2 regions of the Pseudomonas sp. M30-35 genome follow, and region 1 is predicted to be linked to the other one. Evidence: predicted binding sites of a transcription regulator. Region 1 holds the regulator's gene; the other holds the start of a gene.
The links. The regulator sigma-54, encoded in region 1, starts transcription at its own class of promoters, with help from an activator protein. The targets are predictions, from matches to a motif close to ANTGGCATNNANNTTGCTNT.
Positions count from the first base shown of each region.

Region 1 (4,169 bases):
TTGATACATCTCCTGAACATCCGCCTGGTTGTCTAAATAGTCAGAGACGGGTTGTTCCAGGCCAGAAAAGTTGCGCAACTCGGGACGCCAGTATGGGTTGGGCAGGCAACGCACATCAAACACCACGTCCGCATCTACTGGCATGCCGCGTTTGAAGCCAAACGACTCAACCAGAAATGCAGTGCCTGGGTCTGGCTTGTTGAGCAAGCGCAGGGCGAGGGTATCGCGTAGCTGGTAGAGATTGAGGTGAGTGGTGTCGATCTTCAAGTCGGCCAGGTCGATGATAGGCTCCAGTAGTAGAGCTTCATCGGTAATGGCTTCTGCCAACGAGCGGTTGTCGTTGGTCAGCGGATGGCGCCGACGTGTTTCGGAGAAGCGTTTGAGCAGGGTTTCTTCGTTTGCATCCAGATACAGCAGGTCGCATTGAACATTGCGCGCCCGCACTTGCTCAAGCAGCTCTGGAAACATGTTCAAGTCGCTTGGCAAGTTGCGTGCGTCAATGGACACAGCAACATTTGGGCGAACTGAATCTTCCTGCTGAAATGCTCGCTCAGCTAGCTGTGGCAACAAGCTGGCTGGCAAGTTATCGATGCAGTAAAAGCCGTTGTCTTCAAGTACATCAAGCGCCGTACTTTTACCTGATCCAGAACGACCGCTGACAATAATCAAGCGCATGTAGATTCTCTGCCATTTAGCTGTTGTTCTGTATGTCGACAACAACCTGATACAGGGCGTCATTGCTTTGCGCTTGGCGCAGACGTTCGCGGACATCGCTGCGATCAAGCATGCTAGCGATTTGGCGAAGTAGCTCCAAGTGCTCGTCCGTTGCTGCTTCAGGAACCAGCAGTACGAATAGCAAATCTACCGGTGCGCCATCGATCGCGTCGAAATCTACAGGTGATTCTAGTCTGAGCAAGGCACTGATTGGCGCGTTGCAAGCAGGCAGGCGGCAGTGCGGAATGGCAATGCCATTGCCAAAACCGGTGGACCCGAGTTTCTCGCGGGCAATCAGGCTCTCGAAGATGTCTTGTCCATCGAGGTCGGGCAGTTCGCGCGCAACCAAGTTGGCAATCTGTTCGAGAACACGTTTTTTACTGCCACCCGGCACGTTCATCAAGGAACGGCCGGGGGTCAGGATATTTTCAAGTCGGATCATAGGAGTTGGGCGATATCAACGGGCCATTGCGCCCTGTTGACGGTCGAGCTGCTTTTCCTTGTGCTTGATAAGTTGTCTGTCGAGTTTGTCGGTCAGTAAATCGATTGCTGCATACATATCATCATGCTCGGCATTAGCAACTATTTCGCCGCCTGCAATGTGTAAGGTGGCTTCGATTTTCTGCTTGAGCTTCTCGACCTCCATAATGACTTGCACATTAGTAATCTTGTCGAAGTGGCGTTCTAGTCGACTGAGTTTTTCGTCGATGTAGTCACGCAGGGCGTCGGTCACATCTAGCTGGTGTCCACTGATGTTGACTTGCATACCGCATTCTCCTTGTTGCCGTGTGTAAGAGACAGGCTGTTTTGCCTGCCGCCGGAACACTTTGGCGCGGAAAAAACTCAGTCATCGAGTCTGGCATTTCACGCTCTGAATATTTGCAGTATGGCTGCATTTATCCAAGAGGGCGTCAGTTCGATATTGCTTGAGACAATTTTCCTGTTCATCAACTGCTACATCAATCGCTTGCGTTCACTTGAAGGCGCGATACCGAGGGACTCACGGTATTTAGCAACGGTGCGGCGAGCTACTTGAATGCCTTGTGCCTCCAGTAAACCAGCGATCTTGCTGTCACTCAATGGCTTTTTTGCATTTTCCGCTGCAACCAGTTTTTTGATAATCGCGCGGATCGCTGTAGATGAGCATTCTCCGCCTTCGGAGGTGCTTACATGGCTGGAGAAGAAATATTTCAACTCGTAAATGCCACGCGGAGTGTGCATAAATTTTTGCGTGGTAACGCGCGAGATTGTCGACTCGTGCATGCCCACCGCTTCGGCGATGTCGTGCAGCACCAGAGGCTTCATGGCCTCGTCACCATAGTCGAAGAAGCCGCGCTGGTGCTCAACAATCTGGGTCGCGACTTTCATCAGTGTTTCGTTGCGGCTCTGCAGGCTTTTTATAAACCAGCGGGCTTCCTGTAGTTGATTGCGCATAAAGGTGTTGTCAGCGCTGGAGTCGGCGCGGCGTACAAAGCCTGCGTACTGCGCATTCACCCGTAGTCGAGGCATGGCTTCCTGATTGAGCTCTACCAGCCAGCGCTCGTTGTGTTTGCGCACAATGACATCAGGAACCACGTACTCAGGCTCACTCGATTCGATCTGCGAGCCGGGGCGAGGGTTGAGACTCTGGATTAGTTCGATAACTTGACGCAGGTCGTCTTCTTTGAGCTTCATGCGGCGCATGAGCTGGCTGTAGTCACGACTGCCAAGCAGGTCAAGGTAATCATTGGCGAGGCGCTGGGCTTCGGTTAGCCAGGGCGTCTTGGCGGGCAGTTGGCGCAGTTGTAATGTCAGGCACTCGCGTAGATCGCGTGCGGCAATACCTGAAGGCTCGAACTGTTGAATGCGGTGCAGGACGGCTTCAATTTCGTCCAGCTCGATATCCAGTTCAGGGTCAAAGGCTTCAAGAATCTCTTCGAGGGTTTCTTCGAGGTAGCCTTGAACGTTGATACAGTCGATCAGGGTGACCGCGATCAAGCGATCCTTATCCGACATCGGCGACAGGTTGAGCTGCCAGAGCATATGGCTCTGTAGGCTTTCACCGGTGGAGGTGCGTGTGGTGAAGTCCCACTCGTCATCGTCGCTACTGCTCGGCAGGCTGCTGGCGCTGGTCTGGTAGATATCTTCCCAGGCGGTATCAACGGGCAATTCGTTGGGAATGCGTTCATTCCACTCGCCATCTTCCAGGTTGTCCACGGTTTGTGGGGCGTCTTGGAAGCTGGTTTCCTGGTAGGTGTCTTGTTGCGGGGGCTGCTCAACCGTAGCGGTTTCGGCTCCGTCGGCCATAGGGTCCGAGTTATCGAAATCTTCGCCTTCTTCTTGGCGTTCGAGCATTGGGTTCGACTCCAGTGCCTCCTGGATTTCTTGTTGAAGATCCAAGGTCGACAGTTGGAGCAAACGAATGGCTTGTTGCAGCTGAGGAGTCATCGTCAGCTGCTGGCCCATCTTCAGGACTAGCGATGGTTTCATTGCAGACCTTATTTACCTGCGTCTCTGCGCAATCTACTACAGGGCACCTGGGGCGCCTCAAGGAAGCAAATTATATGCCTGAACTGCAGTGCTTTGCCTAGATATTGAGGCTTATCGGTTGATAAAAACCGCAGTTAAAGACGGAATTCATGACCCAAGTAGACTTCTTTAACTGTCTGGTTGGCGAGAATCGCCTCTGCGTCGCCTTCCGCAATGAGCTGGCCATCGCTGACGATATAAGCTGTTTCGCAGATATCAAGCGTTTCGCGCACGTTGTGGTCGGTGATCAGCACGCCGATGCCTTTGGCTTTTAAGTGGTGAATGATTTGCTTGATATCGCCAACAGAAATCGGGTCAACACCGGCAAATGGCTCATCGAGCAAGATGAATTTCGGTGCAGTTGCCAAGGCGCGGGCGATTTCAACGCGGCGCCGCTCGCCGCCGGAAAGACTCATGCCCAAGTTGTCACGAATGTGGTGAATATGGAACTCCTCAAGCAGGTTCTCCAATTCAGCTTCGCGGCCAGCACGGTTGAGCTCTTTGCGCGTCTCAAGGATTGCCATGATGTTGTCGGCAACGCTGAGCTTGCGAAAAATTGATGCCTCTTGCGGCAGGTAACCAATGCCTGCGCGCGCGCGGCCGTGCATTGGCTGGTGGCTGACGTCTAGGTTGTCAATCAGAATGCGTCCCTGGTCAGCCTGGACTAAGCCCACAATCATGTAGAAGCAGGTGGTTTTACCTGCACCGTTAGGGCCAAGCAGGCCGACGATTTGGCCGCTATCAATGCTCAGGCTAACGTCACGGACAACCTGGCGGCTTTTGTAGCTTTTCGCCAGGTGTTGGGCTTTCAATGTAGCCATTAATTACTGCCCTTGGGTGGGTTTGTTCTTCGGTTGAATCACCATGTCGATACGCGGGCGCGGCGTGGTCACTTTGCTACCATTGGCGCGGCCAGCATTAACGATTTGGCGCTGAGTATCATAGAC
Region 1 covers NZ_CP020892.1:3,878,740-3,882,908, reverse strand. The annotation lists gene rapZ (RNase adapter RapZ) at 1-675, opposite strand, end outside; gene ptsN (PTS IIA-like nitrogen regulatory protein PtsN) at 692-1,156, opposite strand; gene hpf (ribosome hibernation-promoting factor, HPF/YfiA family) at 1,172-1,480, opposite strand; gene B9K09_RS17955 (RNA polymerase factor sigma-54) at 1,669-3,183, opposite strand; gene lptB (LPS export ABC transporter ATP-binding protein) at 3,318-4,043, opposite strand; gene lptA (lipopolysaccharide transport periplasmic protein LptA) at 4,047-4,169, opposite strand, start outside.

Region 2 (4,169 bases), 630 kb from region 1:
AGACAGCGCCGGGTCAGTGGTTGGCCGAGTCAACCTGGGTGAGCAGGAAGCAGGCAACATCAGCTTCATCTGGGATGGCAAGGATTCAAGCGGCAATCTTATGCCGCCGGGCACTTACACCTTTGAGGCGGAAGCGACCTACGCGGGTGAAACCAAGGGTCTTTACACCATGCTTCCGGCCAACGTTGACAGTGTCACTTTGGGCGGCAGCGAACTCATGCTGAATTTGGCAGGGCTGGGCAGTGTGCCGCTCTCGCAGGTTCAGGTCATCGGTCAATAATCATCACGATTTAATGGCCGGCTGTTCCGGCAAAGGAGTTTTCCATGGCGTTCAATATCGGGCTTAGCGGTCTGCGCGCAGCGACCAGCGATCTCAACGTTACGGGTAATAACATCGCCAACGCAGGCACGACCGGCTTTAAACAGTCGCGGGCGGAGTTTGCTGACGTGTATGCGGCTTCGGTGCTTGGCTCCGGCAAGAACGCCCAAGGTAGCGGGGTGTTGCTCAGTGACGTTTCGCAACAATTCAATCAGGGCAACGTCAACTACACGCAGAACTCATTGGATTTGGCGATTAACGGTAACGGCTTTTTCCGCACCAGCAACAATGGTGATATCAGCTACACCCGTGCCGGTTATTTCGGTACTGACCGCGCTGGCAATATCGTCAATAACTTCGGCTACAAGCTGCAAGGCTATGCGGTGGATGGCAACGGCAATCTGCAAAACGGCATCATCTCTGATCTTAAAGTTGAGACGGCCAGCCAGGCACCGAAGCCGACGAGTACCATTACTCAGCCTTTCAACCTGAACTCGACCAACGAAGTGCCGACGACAACGCCGTTTGATCCGAATGATCCAACCACATTTAACTCGTCGACCTCGGTCAATATCTTCGACTCGCAGGGCAACTCACACGCATTTACTCAGTATTACATCAAAACCGGTGCTAATACCTGGCAGATGAATGTGTTGGTCGATGGGCGCAACCCGGCGGACCCGACATCGACCGACCCGTACACGGCCAACCTGACCTTTAATGCGGCAGGCCAGTTGGATACCGCAGCGATGACATCGGCAGATTTCACTGTGGCTGCAAATGGTACGTTGAATATGACCAACTGGGTTCCCGCCGCATCCGATGGTGGTACGCCTCCGGTCTGGAGTGGTAACGGTGCAACGGCTAGTGCGACTGGGGTTAATTTTGACTTCCGTGGCACGACCCAGTATTCGAGTTTGTTTGCGGTGAATAGTGTTGACCAAAACGGTTACACCACGGGTGAGCTGGCGGGCCTTGAGATTGATGACACCGGTGTGATTTTTGCGCGCTACACCAACGGCCAGTCGAAGGTGCAGGGGCAAGTGGTGTTGGCCAACTTTGCCAATATGCAAGGTCTGACGCCGGTGGGTAAAACGGCATGGGTGCAGTCATTTGAATCGGGTGAGCCGGTGATCGGCACGCCAAGCAGCGGCACCTTGGGTGCTTTGCAGTCGGGAGCGCTGGAAGACTCAAACGTCGAACTGTCTGACCAGTTGGTTAACTTGATCGTTGCGCAGCGCAATTATCAGGCGAATGCAAAAACCATCGAGACTGAAAGTGCGGTGACCCAGACCATTATCAACCTGCGTTGATCCAGCTGGCCGACATGGCTTTGCCGTTCGCGGCAAAGTCTCGCCGTTCGCTCTATTAAAAAGCTCCTTTTGGAGCTTTTTTGTTTTATAAAATCTAATTTTATCAATGGTTTACGGTTAATTTTCGAGTGTGGCACAGGCTTTGCAATATTGCCTGTATAGAGCACAAGGCAGCACGCCTATCTCGGAGAGTTACCATGGATAAAATGCTTTACGTCGCCATGACTGGCGCTCAGAACAACACGCTGGCACAGCGCGCGCACGCCAACAACTTGGCGAATATTTCAACCAGCGGCTTTCGCCGTGACTTTGAGCAGGCGCGGGCTATTTCATCATTCGGTGATGTGTATCCGTCGCGCGTTTATGCAATGAGTGAGCGTCCAGGTACTGACTTTACTCCGGGCTCCATGCAGGAAACAGGACGCGACCTTGACGTTGCAATCGGCGGTCATGGCTGGCTTGCCGTGCAGGCGCCCGATGGCAGCGAAGCTTATGTGCGTACTGCCAGCTTGAATGTCGACGCGCTAGGCGTGCTGCGCACTGGCAATGGTTTGCCGGTTATGGGCAATGCCGGGCCAGTTGCCGTGCCGCCAGAGCAGGGGATCGATATCGGTCAGGACGGCACCATCAGTATTCGTGCATTGGGTGAGGCGCCAAATGTGCTGGCAGAGGTTGATCGACTGAAGCTGGTTAACCCGGACCCTAAGCAGTTGGAGAAGGGCACCGACGGCATGATGCGTCTCAAGAGTGGCCAGCGAGTGCAGGCCGATGCGAGCGTGCGACTGACTTCGGGTTTTCTCGAATCAAGCAACGTCAACGCGGTGGAAGAGATGACCGCGATCATGTCGTTGTCCCGCCAATTCGAGCTGCAAGTAAAGATGATGCGCACCGCCGAAGACAATGCGTCGGCAATGGCGCGGGTTTTGCAACTTAGCTAATTATCAGTACGCGGCGACGTGAAAACGTCACCCGAGGAGAACCAATATGATTCCGGCACTGTGGGTCAGCAAAACCGGTTTGTCCGCTCAGGACATGAACCTGACCACTATTTCCAACAACCTGGCCAACGTTTCGACGACGGGTTTCAAACGCGATCGCGCTGAATTTGAGGATCTGCTTTATCAGATCCGTCGTCAGCCAGGCGGCCAGTCGAGCCAAGACAGTGAGCTGCCTTCAGGTTTGCAGCTGGGTACCGGTGTGAGAATTGTTGGCACTCAGAAGATCTTCACCGCTGGCAGCTTGCAGACTACCGAGCAGCCGCTGGATATGGCGATCAACGGCCGTGGTTTCTTCCAGGTGTTGATGCCGGACGGCACGGTGTCCTACACCCGTGACGGTAGCTTCCACCTGGATTCCGATGGCCAGGTTGTGACCTCCAATGGCTTTCCGTTGGAGCCCGCCATGGTGCTGCCCAACGAAGTTAAAACCTTCACCGTGGGTGAGGACGGCACGGTTTCGGTAACCACCGCCGGTAATCCTCAGCCGCAAGTTATCGGCAACTTGCAGACCGCTGACTTTATTAACCCTGCGGGTCTTGAAGCCATCGGCAGCAACCTGTTTCTTGAGACCGCTTCCAGCGGCGCTCCACAAGTGGGTACACCTGGTTTGAATGGCTTGGGTACGACTTTGCAAAACACCTTGGAAAACTCCAACGTCAGCGTGGTTGAAGAGTTGGTGAATATGATCACCACTCAACGCGCCTACGAGATGAACTCCAAAGTCATCTCAACCGCTGACCAAATGTTGTCCTTTATTACTCAGAATCTTTGATGGTTTTGGCCAGGCTGTTAGCTGGCCTTTGCGTTAACTGTTACACCGCGAGGGTGGATTTATGAACCGGCTAATTATTGTTTCCTTACTGTTGTGCACCACGCTGCTAAGTGGCTGCGTTGCGCCTGTAGCCAAGCCGAATGATCCATATTACTCGCCTGTGTTGCCGCGTACACCGCTGCCCGCTGCGCAGAATAACGGCTCCATCTATCAAACCGGTTTTGATAACAATCTGTTTACCGATCGCAAGGCGTATCGGGTGGGTGACATCATCACCATCACCTTGAATGAGAAAACCCAGGCCAGCAAAAACGCCGGTTCGCAAATTTCCAAAGACAGCAAAACCAGCCTCGGTCTGACCTCATTGTTCGGCGGTTCGGTAACAGGCTCCAACCCATTCTCTGATGGCGACCTGTCGCTGAGCGCGTCATACAGCGGCAATCGTGATACCCAAGGCGACAGCAAGGCCGCGCAGGGCAACAGCTTGACGGGCTCGGTAACCGTGACCGTCGCTGAAGTGCTGCCAAACGGCATTCTTTCGGTGCGCGGCGAGAAGTGGATGACGCTCAATACCGGTGATGAACTGGTACGGATTGCCGGCCTGGTGCGTGCCGATGATGTCGCCACCGACAACACGGTGTCATCAACCCGTATCGCTGACGCGCGCATCACCTATTCCGGAACTGGCGCCTTTGCCGACGCCAGTCAACCTGGCTGGCTTGATCGCTTCTTCCTCAGCCCACTGTTTCCGTTTTGAGGGCTGCAAC
Region 2 covers NZ_CP020892.1:3,251,054-3,255,222, reverse strand. The annotation lists gene flgD (flagellar hook assembly protein FlgD) at 1-280, shown strand, start outside; gene flgE (flagellar hook protein FlgE) at 325-1,632, shown strand; gene B9K09_RS15000 (flagellar basal body rod protein FlgF) at 1,830-2,570, shown strand; gene flgG (flagellar basal-body rod protein FlgG) at 2,617-3,402, shown strand; gene flgH (flagellar basal body L-ring protein FlgH) at 3,464-4,159, shown strand.
Region 2: a site for sigma-54 is predicted at 1,762-1,781, ahead of B9K09_RS15000 (flagellar basal body rod protein FlgF). Genes of this name have one in related genera too.